Regions from separate parts of the Oceanobacillus aidingensis genome, predicted to be linked through region 3. Evidence: riboswitches for the same ligand, from Rfam matches in the RefSeq annotation. Region 3 holds a riboswitch; each other region holds the start of a gene.
The links. Region 3 has a riboswitch for thiamine pyrophosphate ahead of ACFO3P_RS12195 (thiamine phosphate synthase). Riboswitches for the same ligand answer to the same signal wherever they lie in the genome.

Region 1 (3,416 bases), on a different contig from region 3:
AATTTAAATGACTCCATATCGAGTGTTCCATTACCAATCCCCTGTACAAATGGATGCTGGTGGCTTTTCTCCCAAATCGAATCTGCTGTCTTGCGAATACGTTCTGTAAATTTCATGTATATGCGCTCCCTTTTCCATCATTTTTATAAATGCCTTATTTCTGTTTTTCTGTTTGACACCATTTCAAAATAAATTGCAGCAGGGACACTGTATAATCTACTAACTCGTCGATGTTTACCTGCTCATCCACGGCATGGGCGTGCTTCAATTCACCAGGTCCATAGCAGACCGTCGGAATCCCGTATGCTGCAAGCCAGCCGCCATCAGTTACTGTTTCAGACATTCGGACTTTCGCTTCCTCGCCAAAAGCTTTGCTATGACTCTCCTGTAACATCGCAAAAGCAGCATGTTCTTTATCTACGGAGAAAGACGGGAAAATTTCACCGCGATCCACAATCATCGATTCGCCTCCCCATTCAAAGGCGGGTGGATTATCCCGCATCCAGACATCCGCTTCAGCCGTCTTGCGTAAATGGGACTCAATTTCTGCAGCAACCTGCTCAGAAGTCTCATCGGGATAATAATGAACGGTAATCCATAGGCGGCATTCATCAGCAATAAAAGCAGCATGTCTGCCTCCTTCAATCACTGCCGGGTTGATGGTATTGGTTCCTGGGGGAAAGCCTGGATAGGATTTGGTCACTGCCCAATGTCGCTCCAGCTCCTGCAACGCAATAAGGAGCTTATTCATCTTTTCAATGGCGCTGGCTCCTTTCATCCCGCCGCCTGCATGAATGAGCTGGCGACGTGTACCATCATGGTGCGTGATTGGACTTTTCACTGTGATCCAGCCGGTAATAACGCCTCCTTGCCCATGTATTTCACAATGACTTGTATCTGCAACGATGGCATAATCCGCTGTATACCCGCGTTCTCCACATTGCTTCGTCCCTGCTTCCCCAACCTCTTCCCCAATGACGGACTGCAGAATAACATCCCCGCCAAGGCGAATCTGGTGGTCATGCAATATGCGCATCGCAAATAAACACGCTGCCAGACCGCCTTTCATATCTGCTGCACCCCGCCCAAATAATGTACGTCCTTCCACTGCTGGCTGAAATGGCGCATGCTTCCAGTTTTCACCTTCCTCTATAGAAGCGACATCCACATGCCCATTAAGAATCAAGCTGTTGTATGTATCGGAAGCAGTTCCACGTAAACAGCCGACGACATTCGGGTCACCGGGATAAACCTCCCATTGTTCTGTTTCAAAATTCATTTCCTTCAAGTAGTTCGCAATGTAAGCTTGGATAGCCTCTGTATTTCTTGCAGGCGGGGCTGGTGTTTCAAAACGAATCAAATCACTGACAAGCGCTATTAATTCGTCTTCTCGATTTCGAATCTCCTGAATTACCCTCTCCATTCAAAAACCTCCTTTTCAGCACGCAAAAAAAACCGCCTCCTGATTTAGAGAGCGGCAGAAAAGTTTGGTTCATTTGCCTAAAGGCATATCCGCCCACTTCCCTCCGCTAGTACGAACTAGATCAGGTTGGTAAGGGTCAAGACAATATGCCTCTCTCAGCTTAATAAGCACCCCTAGTGGATCCATTGCGTATGTATTTATCCCTTTTAGATTACCATACGAATTTGTAAGCGTAAAGCAGAATTTAAGAAAGGATGATTCTATACCCGCTTGTCTGCATACATATTGCTGTTTTTTTGCGCAATATCAATACAGATGAAATCCAGAATACGTTGTAACCTTCTTACAAAGGAGGTTACAGCTAGTGTACATAACTATCATAAAAAAAAATAAACGTGTCCGAAACTATCTGCTTGCTACTGCCAGTTCCAATTTGGGGAATGTGATGACTGGCATGGCTCTTTTATTTCTTGCTTATGATTTAACTGCTTCTAATGCGTATACCACAGGGATTGCTATCGCTCAAGTTGCTCCTTATCTGCTGTTCGGATTGATTGGAGGAGTTATTGCTGACTGGATTTCTAAAATGAAATGGTTAATTCGTATCGATTTATTTCGTTCTCCACTTCTCATCGGGTTAGTTTTGTTAGACTTCTCCAATCAGCTTGCTTACTGGCATCTAATTATTGTAAGCATCTTGATTCATTTATGCGGATGCTTATATAATCCGGCGCATCGGGCAATCATCCCGCTTATCACGAGTGAAAGGGAGAGGCCCGCAGTAAATAGTTTAACGGACACTGTTACAAGGGGTATGACTGTTTTAGGACCTGTTTTCAGCATTATCTTCATGAATACCATTGGTGTAATCCACTTTTTCACGCTGGATGCACTCAGCTATCTATTGAGCGCGCTTTTTCTATCATTCATTCCCTTAAAGGAAGAGCAGACAGATAAAAAGCATTTTAATATATTCACAGCCATCCGGGAATTTGCTATATGGCTCCGTTCTCATAAAACCATCCGTTCCTTATTTGAGATGACAGCTTTTATTGTTTTCTTTAACACCTGGGTTTGGCAGGTTGGGCTGTTATTACTGTTACAAGAAACGATGGCGAATGCAGAAGTATGGTACAGCGTTGTAACAGGATGGTTTGGAATTATTGTTATTATTGTGAATCTGATTATTCCCTATATCTTTAAACAATTTACGCTAAAAACCTACCTTCTCAGCTCCCTTATCTGGGGGACAGGCATTTTATTCTTAGGAGGTTTACCAGCTGTCCCCCTGCTTTTTTTGGGAATTATCTGGGTAGCAGTCGGATTGCCGCTGTCTGGATTATCCAGGGTTACTGCAAAAGTATATTCCGCCAGACATGCTGGGAAGAGGTTTCAGTTTCAATGCCGTCCTGCTTTATTTTTCTAATTTTATTTCTTTAGGTTTCTTCGGACTTGTATCTTATTGGGTCTCCATACACCTGATTTTTATCATCTGCGGGGCATGTATGATGATTCTGGCTGGAGTTTATGTATTGCTTAACCTGCGAAAATAGCTTGGCCTCATACCATACAGTTTCTTGAATAGACGATTATAGACAGAAACAGAAGAAAATCCCGAATCCATCGCAACCTGCAATATCGTCGTATCGGTAAATTGCAGTTTATCCAAACTGCGTTGAATACGATAGATTTGCAGCCATGAAAATGGCGAAACACCCACCTTCTCTTTAAATACATGTGAGAGCCGGTACTTATCTAACTGGGCAATTGCAGCCATATCATCTAATGTCCAGTTAGATGTATAACTTTCCTTCATTGCCTCCAGCACTTTATAAATTGGGAAACCTGCAGCAGTGTATGCTTCCGGCTGAACATCCTGATAATAACTGTTTACACTTCCTTTCATCAGAAGGATTGCTAACTGCGTAAAGCTGTTATCAAGGAATACCTTCATACTCGCATCCATTACCCCATTACTTACATCAATATAATC
Region 2 (3,416 bases), on a different contig from region 3:
CATGTCAAAGAAATCTTGATGAAAAACCAAAAAACCGGGGAAAAAGTTCGTTTTGAAGTGGACGATTTAATCATTAATCATGGATTTGACAGAGAGCTGAAATTTATTAAAGAAAGTCCGTTGAAAGTAGAACTTGAACAGGACTTTTTCGTAAAAGGATCCGGAAAAGCTGAAACGAACATAGCTGGTTTATATGCTGCCGGTGATATTCTTTCATTCGATGGAAAGGTGCACTTAATTGCCGGCGCGTACAATGATGCAGCGAATACAGTGAATCAAGCAAAGCTGTATATGAAGCCGGATGCCTATAATGAGATTTATGTCTCTTCTCACAACTCAAAATTTCATGAAAAAAACAGAAAGCTGCTTTCTCACTTGTATACGAAATAATAAGGCAGAAAATATGAATTTAAATGATACATGCCATCTTCTTATTGACACTATCTCGAACAAAGATAGTGTTTTAATTTTGGAGGAAATGGAATGCCTTACATTGAGAAGCTGTTCTAAGAAAATAGAGGAAGAGCTTATAGCACATTGTATTCTATAAAAAGAGAAAGATCGCACGTTTATTTATCGTATATCAACACGCATGTTACAATGAAGAATATGTTCTTAAAAAATTATAGCTCTCTATTTTTCCAAAATAGTATAGGATGACGTATTTATACGCTTGGCAAAACAATACATATCAAAGAGGTGTAGAGGAATGAAAAAGATGAAGGCAGCAGTTCTGAATAAGCCATTGGATATTGAGGTTAAGGAAATAAATATACCAGAACCAAAGGAAAATGAAGTATTAATCAAAGTGCAGTGTATCGGTGTATGCGGCTCTGATGTGCACTACTACGAACACGGAAAAATCGGGCGTTATGTCGTAGAAGAACAACTCATTTTAGGGCATGAATTAGCAGGAGATATTGTTAAAGCTGGCAGTCAGGTTGAGAATCTTGCGGCAGGCGACCGTGTAGCTGTCGAGCCGGGTGTGGTATGCGGAACTTGTGAATATTGTAAATCAGGCCGATACAATCTCTGCCCGGAAGTACAATTTATGGCAACTCCGCCAGTTGACGGAGCTTGGTCTGAATATGTCACGATTCGCAGTGATTTCGCCTTTAAAATACCGGATCAAATGAGCTATGAAGAAGGGGCTTTAATTGAACCGCTTTCTGTTGGCATTCATGCGATGCAGCGCGGAAAAGTTCATCCCAATGATAAAATGCTGATAACCGGTTTAGGACCTATTGGGCTGTTAGCGATCAAGGCAGCGAAAATATTCGGAGTGAACGAAATCTATTGCTCGGATGTGGTACCATATCGCAGAGAATTAGCGAAGAAATTTGGCGCGACAAAGGTATTTGATCCAACACAAGATAATATTCATGAGGAGATAGAAAAGGCAACAGCTGGCAGTGGTTTGGATATCGCCGTTGAAACTTCAGGTAATGGCCGGGCGGTTCAGGATGCACTGACGATTACGAAACGCGGAGGAAGGATTGTATTAGTTGGATTACCTGCATCCTCAGAAATACCTGTAGATATTACCCATATCGTCGATTCAGAATACGACATTCACGGTGTTTTTCGCTATGCAAACAGTTATCCGACAGCAATACAGGCAATTGGCAGTCAGGACCTTGGTCTCGAGGATGTAATTACCCATAAGTATCGTTTAGATAATATCAAAGAGGCTGTAGAAACCGCCGTAAATCAGAAGGATACTAGCATTAAGATAATGATTTATCCATGATAACGAGTGAAACACACTAGTTTTTTAAGCTTCTTGGAAACCTATTTTTTTAATAGATTTGATTATTTCTTTGCTGATTTTCTTATAAACAAAAAAGACTTGACTTAACAATTTGTTCTGCTACCATAATAGACAATCGAATACATTTCAATTTTCTGCTAGGGGCGCCGTAACGGCTGAGATAAATGTATATTTAGCACCCTTAGAACCTGATCTGGTTAAGGCCAGCGGAGGGAAGTAGAATAAGCAGACAACCATGCGCTATTTTTTCGTGTGTATGTTTTTGTATGCAGATGCTTCCTTCTACGAGTCTTTAGAAAAAAGATTAAAGGAGGATTTTTTTATGAAATTTACGGATGAATTACGTGCTGCAACGAAGGAAAGCTGGGAGCAAAGTTTTCATCACCCATTTGTGCAAGGAATCGTGAAAGGAGATTTGCCGCTAGAAACATTTAAGTATTATATTTTACAAGATATTTACTATTTAAAACATTACGGTAAGATCCACGCGATTGCAGCATCCCAGGCCGAAGATTTTAAGCTGACTGCTCTTTTAGCTGATAAAGCGCGCTTTACAGCAGAGGCTGAACTGACCGTGCATAACGAGCACGCTGAGATTTTAAATATTACACAAGCAGATTTAGATAACTTCAAACCAGCGCCAACTGCGTATGCCTATACTTCGCATTTGTATCGAGCAAGCCTGTCTGGAAATCTAGCACATACTGTGGCTGCCATACTGCCATGCTATTGGTTATATGCGGACATCGGAAAAGTGAATGAAAATGCCACTCCAGAGCCGGAAATTTATCGTAACTGGATTAAAATGTATGCGAGTGACTGGTTTCAAGATTCAACTACCGAAATGATTAATTTACTAAACACTTTAGTTGAAGATATGAATGATAAGGAAAAAGAGAAGGTAAAAGAACAATTTATTATCGCAAAAGAATACGAACTCCATTTCTGGGAAATGTCCTACAATCTTGAAGGCTGGCTTTCAGAAAGTAAAAAAGTGAACAGTCGTTAAGAAGAAACAGAACGGCTTCCAATTTCTTAATGGGTTCGGTTTATTCGTTCCATGTTAAAGAACTCTCATTTATCTGAGGGTTCTTTTTTTGGACTGGAAGGGAAAAGTATTTATTATACCAACTGCGCAATTTTGTTAAAAACACGATGCAGCTAATTTACTTGTGATACAATTTTCGTAATGGCAAGAAGCAAACAAGCCGAAGCCGGAAATTTAGTTTAATAAGCATTTATTCCAAAGAAATGAATACTTGTAGATAGTGAATTTAATCTTGTGTCTGACACGGAGGAGGGATAATCGTGAAAAACACTCAAGTAACAAGAAAAGCTTCCGAGCAAATCGTATCCGCTATAAATGGATACCTGAAAGGACGAATCAGCCCCTTAGTGGTGGCTTTGGACGGGGGGAGCGGTGCAGGAAAATCTACGCTGGCTGCTGAGGTTGCTTCACACGTAGGAGCAACTGTTATTCAGTGTGATGCGTTTTTCGACGCGACGATTACAGACGAGAAATGGAATACTTCTACATCGGAATGGAAATGTCCCAGATGTATTGACTGGCAACGTCTGCATAAAGAAGCATTGTTACCGCTTATAGCGGGGGAAAGCGTTCAATATCATCCTTTTTCTTTTTCAG
Region 3 (3,416 bases):
ATGCAATTTGATAAGGATTTAAAGGAGTATCAATATAGATACCCTAAACCAATGTATCACGTGTTAGATTTAGCATGCGGGACAGGTATTTATCTTAATACTCAAATAAACCTGTTTTGATAGTCGAAACATGAGCTGGTACGGGCTTGATGCTTCAGAGGATATGTTGAAAAAGGCGAAGAACAAATTAAAAAATGTCTCACTCGTGCATGGTTTAGCTGAAGATATGCCCTACGAGAATGAAAAGTTTGATTATATCTCCAATAATTATGCTTTTCATCATTTTTTAAAGAAGGAAGCAGCGCTTGATGAAATATATCGTGTCTTGAAGAAAAACGGTGTATACAAGCTGCATAATATTGCTATCCATGATATGAGAAAATGGTGGGTATATCATTATTTTCCAACAGCATATGAAGAGGACGTAAAAAGGTTTTGGGAAAAGGAAGTTATTTTTGATGAGCTTTCAATAAGAGGGTTTAACACAGAACTGCAGATGACATATCGATTAGAAAAAATCAGGGTGTCGGATTATCTGGGGTATGCAGAGAATAGAGACATATCCATATTAACGTTGATTGATGATCAGGATTACCAAGAAGGGTTAGAGAAAATGAGATATGATGTGAAGCGTAATCCTAAAAAAACCATCGTCACTGATTTTGCAGAGATGTTTTGTATTTCGACAAAGGGGTAGTGTTTTAGAAAGAAAAAATCGTCTTTTTGGAAAGGGAAACAGAGGAGGAATTTAATGAGTGAAGAAGTAAAAGCAGCCGGCTGGGATGCAATTGATAATGCAATGGAAGCAATTTATGGGAAGCAGGAACCGAAGCATTATGGAACAGTGATCTCTTATTCGCTGGGCGGACCGGATCCATTAGATGGAATCAGCGCTTATCAATCAGAAACGCCAGGCTTGCACTGGCATATAGTTACATATGGATTTTCAGAGATTTACGAAAAAGAAACCGATAATCCAGAAGTAAGCGGTTTTGGGTTTGAATTAACGTTCAGATTGAAAAAAGAAGAAGGGGAAGAGGAACCGCCAGCCTGGGCGCTTAATCTGCTTCAGAATTTGGGAAGATATGTTTTTAACAGCGGTAATGTTTTTAAAAATGGAGACTATATGGATGCAAATGGTCCTATCTGTTTGGAATCAGATACGGCATTAACTGCATTGGCATTTATTACGGATTCTGAGCTTGGTACAATAGAAACAGAAAATGGTCAAGTGCAATTTCTGCAGATGGTTGGTATCACAAATGATGAGCTCGAAGCAATGCAGACGTGGAATACACGAGGTGTTCTCTCTGCCAGTTCCCCATATATGCCCGCGTTTATTACCGATTTAAAAAGAGATTCTTTACTAAATCATGCAGATGTCTCCCAAAAAGTTGATGAAGGAAGAGAACGGGAAGGATCCAATACAGGATTTCTATTTAACGATAATTTATCGTGGACTCCAGAAAAAAAGGGCTTATTCAGAAAAAAACCAGCAATGCTGACTCTGGGGGCAAAACAAACCGAAACCATAAGTAAAGTGCTGCGAGGGCGTCTCTTGAAAGGAAAGGCTCTGACATTGGCAGGTCCTGATATTGTCATTGCTATAGAGCCCGGGGAAAAGTCAGAATATGCAATGGAGAAGGATAAGGTGCGTCTAATTTTAGATGAACAGAGTACAATCGAGTTGAGTGAGAAGCTGATTCCTAAAGAAGGTGTGGCGGAACTATTCTCGTTTGAACAGCTGGCTGTAAAAATTGTTAAAACATACATCAAAGATAATGAAGGAAATGTTGTTCAGGTAATTGGGTAAGAGAACTCATTTGAAAGTAAAATAACATTTCCTTGATAAATCGCTAAACACTTTTGAAAGAATATCTTTGAAAATAAAAAATTATATGTTATTCTTTATTTGTAATCTGAAAATTAAATAAGCAACACTAGGGGAGCCTTTGGCTGAGACGAATACTCGGACCCTTTGAACCTGATCTGGTTAACACTAGCGTAGGGAAGTGGCAGGAACATGACGATATATCATTCGAACAATGAATTTGTATATAATCAAGACCACTTATCCCTCAGCTGGATAAGTGGTCTTTTTCGTTCTTCTGCCAATCCTGAAGCAAGAAAATGGAAGAAAGGGGAGAAGAAGATGGACAGGCATCTGCACTTGATCAGTGATGGCAGTTTTTCCGAGCAGCATTTGCAAATAGTGAAGCGGATTCAGGCTGAGATTGGTTATTTGCATATCAGAGAGAAGAACAAGACAGCGAAGGACATTCTGGAAATCATCGGTGCATTAGAAAATATCGGATTGCCATTAGAGAAAATAATAGTGAATGACAGAGTAGATATTGCTGTGATAAAGCAGTGCGCAGGTATTCAGCTGGCGTTTCACAGTCCTTCCATTCCACTTGTAAAAGAAAGCTTCCCTGAATTGAAGGCAGGAAAGTCTGTTCATTCTTTAGCTGAGGCAGAGCAGGCGCAGCAGGAGGGAGCTGATTATGTGCTGTATGGCCATATTTATTCCAGCAAGTCCAAAGCCAATCAGCAGCCCAGAGGATTAACGGAACTACAGGAAATGACTAACGCGCTGTCTGTGCCGGTATATGCTATTGGCGGGATTACTCCTGAGCGGGCGAAAGAAGTAACTGCCGCAGGAGCAGCCGGCATCGCGGTCATGTCTGGTATTTGGCAGGCAGAGGATCCGGTCCAAACTGTCAGAGCTTACCGGCAAGCGTTGAATATATGAAAAGGAGGGAGAAGATGAATAAACAGTTTGATCAAATTATTGTAGGCGGCGGAGTTATTGGCTGCTCTATTGCTTATCAGCTGGCCAAAAGAGGCAATCGGGTGCTGGTCATTGAAAGGAATCAAATCGGCTGCGAGGCTTCCAGTGCCGCAGCAGGTATGTTAGGCGCTCAAGGAGAGTTTACAGAAGACAGTCCGCTTTTTCGGTTTGCACATGAGAGCAGAGCGCTATTCAAAAATTTATCCGAGGAACTGAAGGAAGCGTCAGGAGTAGATATTCAATATATTCATAAAGGAATCATGAAGCTTGCTTTTCATCAGCAGCAATACAGCAAGCTGCAAAGCGTCGCGTCCTTCCAGCGGGAAGCGGGGAACCCTGCGTATTTACTGTCAGTAGAAGAAGCGAAAAAAATGGAGCCAAGCCTGACGGAGAATCTTCGTGCTGTCCTGTATTTGCCGGATGATGGTCAGGTTTCCGCCCGTCATCTGACCAAAGCCTTCTCTCTGGCTGCGTCTCATTATGGTGCGGTGTTGCATGAGCAGGAAAGCGTTAATGAGCTGTTGATAGAAAATGAAACGGTTTATGGTGTCCGGACAACAGAGGCAATCTATGAAGCGGTCCAGGTTATTGTTGCAACAGGAGCTTTCGGAGATGAATTGCTGCC
Region 4 (3,416 bases), on a different contig from region 3:
ATGCCCTGTTTGATTATAAATTAGTTTTTGATCAGCATGGATAACGTCTGTTTTTCCAGTTATCACAATTGCAGTATCATATTTTCTGCCTGCTTGCTCTGCAATTTCATCTACATTTCCTTCGCCGACAGAATCTACTCCGCGTGATTGGATGTTTGCATCGACCAAGGAAGCAATCTCACCTGCATTTCCTTTGATAACTGTTGGACGTACCTCTTGTAGAATCTTTTCGACCATGTCTTTTCGAAAAGAGCTCGCAGCCACGCCAACGGGATCCAGAACAACAGGAATTCCTTTTTCATTAGCGGCTTTGCCTGCAGTAATCATTGCATCGGCTTCGCTTTCTAAAATGGTGCCGATGTTCAAGACAAGTGCATCGGAGGCCTTGGCCATATCTGTAGCTTCCCGTATTTCCTTTGCCATGACAGGACTGCCCCCAAAAGCCAGCAGTCCATTTGCATTAAAGTTCATGACGACCTGGTTGGTTAAATGATGAATAAGCGGTGTGTTGTTTCTGGCTTGCTGAATAATATCAGGATTCATGCGTAATCTTCCTTTCTGTGGTTTCCCGGATAGCCCAATGATTTGTCGGGCCGTTCCCTTTTCCAAGGTCAAAGGATTTCGAAATGGAAGCAGTCACAAATGCTTTTGCTTTTTTTACTGCTTCCGGAAGCGGACAGCCTTTCCCCAAATAAGCAGCAATCGCAGCGGCATAGGTACAGCCTGTTCCGTGCGTATTCTTCGTATCAATGCGTTCTGCAGCATAGCTATGCATTTTTTTCCCGTCATAAAGAAAATCGATTGCTTGTCCTTTTAAATGGCCGCCTTTTATTAAGGCTGCATCTACACCATATTCATGAACAAGGTATTCGGCTGCGCCTTTCATATCATCTTCAGTTGTAATGGATCGTCCAGTCAGGAATTCTGCCTCCGGAATATTCGGTGTTGCAACCGTTGTTAATGGAAGAAGGTATTGCCGTAAAAAGCTGCGGCCCTCTTCATCAATCAATGAGTCCCCGCTGGTAGCCACCATCACTGGGTCCATGACATAAGGTGCATCAACCTTCTCCAATTTTTTTACGATTAATTCCATCATCTGCTTACTTGCAATCATTCCTGTTTTCACAGCATGGATGGGCATATCTTCTAACACTGCATCCAGCTGGTCCTCAATCATGGAAAGCGGCATATGCTCTACAGAGCGGACCCCTGTCGTATTTTGAGATACAACGGAAGTGATCACGGACATGCCATAGGTTTTTAACTCCTGAAATGTTTTTAAATCTGCTTGAATACCGGCGCCACCGCTAGGGTCTGTACCGGCAATGGTTAATGCACAACGAACCTGACTCATAATAAAAATCCTCCTTGGATAGAATAAAGTAAATTATTTTGTTAAAGAAAACTGCTGTGCCGGGAGACGGCTGACTAACAGCCAGCCAATCAATGCACCAGAGACACTGCTTACAACAAATGCCGGGATAAAGGCAAATGCTCCCGCAGAGCTTCCCATAAGCAGATTGGCTATCGGAACTGCAAAGAAAGAGCCGATAATTCCGGTGCCAATAATTTCTCCAAGAGCTGCCATTGGATATTTCTGCGTTTTCTTATACAATACCCCAGCAGCAAAAGCTCCAATCATTGCTCCAGGAAAAGCAACCAAGGTTCCCAGTCCTAAAAGGTTTCGGAGCAGGCTAATCATCAATGCGACAATAACTGCCGGACCCGGCCCGAGCATAATCCCGGCAATAACATTGATAGCGTGTTGAACAGGATAGGCTCTGGCAACTCCGGCAGGAAACCAGAGCAATTGTGATCCAATCGTTCCGATAGCAACAAGTACAGCCATCATTGTTAACAGGCGTGTGCGATTTTTCAATCCAATCATCTCCTTCTAATTTAAGGGAAATGAAAAGGTAACTACTTTGTAAAAATAAAAAATCAGGCTTTATCGAGAAGCCTGATTTGGTATACTGAGAGTAATCATATGTTGATTGACTACTTCCCTACGCTGGTATTAGCCAGATCAGGTTTGTAAGAGTCGGAAAGTAAGCATGCTTCCCTCTCAGCCCGCGATGTTGGGCTCCCCTAGTAGTTGCTTTTCATTATTATCTTTGAGTCTACTGTATCAAAGATTCAACGGTTTGTCATGAAATAATCATTAGACTGCAAGCTCATATAAAGGATGTTATCAATAGAAAGAGGAATGAAACATGTTAAGCATAAACGGAATGGAATATCGTCAGGGAGACCAGACCTTATTTCCGAAAATAGATATAGAAGTAAAACCTGGAGAAATAAAGGCAATTCAATCCACTGTTAATATACGTGCGGTGTTGCTGCAGATGATTATCGGAAAAGAAAATGTGCGGAATGGATCGATTCAAATCAAGCAACAGACATTACAGGAGGATAAGCAGAAATACGTTTCTTCTTTAGGGATTTGCTGGTATGAAGAGGGCATTTATGAAAGATTGAAGGTACAGGAATATTTGAAATTTATCGGCTCTTTATATCAAAGCAAGACTTCCATAAAGGAAGTACTATTGCAAATCCAACTGGAGGAAAAAGCGAAATGGAAGATGCATCAGCTCAATCGTTCTGAAAAGCGTCGTGTTCAGTTTGGCAGAATATTAATGCAGGAGGCGGAAGTGGTTATCTTCGAAGAGCCTGAGGTCAATGTAGATTTAGAAACGAAACGGGTCCTCCATCAATTTGTCGAATTGCTGCAGAAACAGCAAAAAGCGGTATTGATTTTAACGACAAGTACGGAGAGTGCTGTGACCATTTCGGATACGGTCTATCGTCTAAATGAGCAAGGGATACAGCAAATGGACGTGGAAACAGAGGAGAAAGAACGTTTAACCTCCACAGAAACAAATGTTAAAGAAACAGCAGAAGAAGCGGTTCAAATAAAGCAAACTTTCCAGTTAAATAAAATCTCCGCAAAAGTAGAGGATAAGATTATTTTATTTGATCCGCAGGAGATTGATTACATCGAAAGTCAGGAAGGACAATCCTATCTGTATACTCGCGGAGAGGGGTTTCCTACAGGTTTTACCTTAAAAGAATTGGAACAGCGCTTGTCTCATCAAGGATTCTTTCGCTGTCACCGTTCTTATATTGTGAATCTTCAAAAAATAAGAGAAGTAATTACATGGACGAGAAACAGCTACAGCTTATCTCTTGTAGATAAAAAAAGCTCTGAGGTTCCATTATCGAAATCAAAGTTGAACGAGCTGAAAGAATTATTGGGGGTAGAATAAGCATAATTCAATGTGATATATACTCCATTCGTCGAAAATATACTGCACCATTGTTGAAAAGAAGCTATTCTGTAGTCACAGGCAACTTAACTGATACAGGAGGTTTCAGGGATGGAGAATATGATTGAAGTGATATCTTTAGAGAAGATT

Region 1: it holds a riboswitch for thiamine pyrophosphate, as region 3 does, so the genes downstream of both, ACFO3P_RS04760 (acetylornithine deacetylase) here and ACFO3P_RS12195 (thiamine phosphate synthase) in region 3, are expected to answer to the same signal.
Region 2: it holds a riboswitch for thiamine pyrophosphate, as region 3 does, so the genes downstream of both, tenA (thiaminase II) here and ACFO3P_RS12195 (thiamine phosphate synthase) in region 3, are expected to answer to the same signal.
Region 4: it holds a riboswitch for thiamine pyrophosphate, as region 3 does, so the genes downstream of both, thiW (energy coupling factor transporter S component ThiW) here and ACFO3P_RS12195 (thiamine phosphate synthase) in region 3, are expected to answer to the same signal.

The regions. Positions count from the first base shown of each region.
Region 1 covers NZ_JBHSFT010000007.1:73,343-76,758, reverse strand. Annotated here, with positions in the region: gene tenA (thiaminase II) at 1-116, opposite strand, end outside; gene ACFO3P_RS04760 (acetylornithine deacetylase) at 155-1,423, opposite strand; TPP riboswitch at 1,505-1,608, opposite strand; gene ACFO3P_RS04755 (MFS transporter) at 1,788-2,849, shown strand; gene ACFO3P_RS04750 (helix-turn-helix transcriptional regulator) at 2,949-3,416, opposite strand, start outside.
Region 2 covers NZ_JBHSFT010000047.1:121,939-125,354, reverse strand. Annotated here, with positions in the region: gene ACFO3P_RS18430 (NAD(P)/FAD-dependent oxidoreductase) at 1-390, shown strand, start outside; gene ACFO3P_RS18425 (NAD(P)-dependent alcohol dehydrogenase) at 710-1,750, shown strand; TPP riboswitch at 1,901-2,003, shown strand; gene tenA (thiaminase II) at 2,094-2,780, shown strand; gene ACFO3P_RS18415 (uridine kinase family protein) at 3,080-3,416, shown strand, end outside.
Region 3 covers NZ_JBHSFT010000018.1:76,648-80,063, reverse strand. Annotated here, with positions in the region: gene ACFO3P_RS12205 (class I SAM-dependent methyltransferase) at 131-697, shown strand; gene ACFO3P_RS12200 (suppressor of fused domain protein) at 752-1,813, shown strand; TPP riboswitch at 1,933-2,028, shown strand; gene ACFO3P_RS12195 (thiamine phosphate synthase) at 2,024-2,752, shown strand; gene thiO (glycine oxidase ThiO) at 2,767-3,416, shown strand, end outside.
Region 4 covers NZ_JBHSFT010000010.1:248,307-251,722, reverse strand. Annotated here, with positions in the region: gene thiM (hydroxyethylthiazole kinase) at 1-543, opposite strand, end outside; gene thiD (bifunctional hydroxymethylpyrimidine kinase/phosphomethylpyrimidine kinase) at 533-1,354, opposite strand; gene thiW (energy coupling factor transporter S component ThiW) at 1,388-1,852, opposite strand; TPP riboswitch at 1,987-2,100, opposite strand; gene ACFO3P_RS07935 (LytTR family transcriptional regulator DNA-binding domain-containing protein) at 2,214-3,266, shown strand; gene ACFO3P_RS07930 (ABC transporter ATP-binding protein) at 3,378-3,416, shown strand, end outside.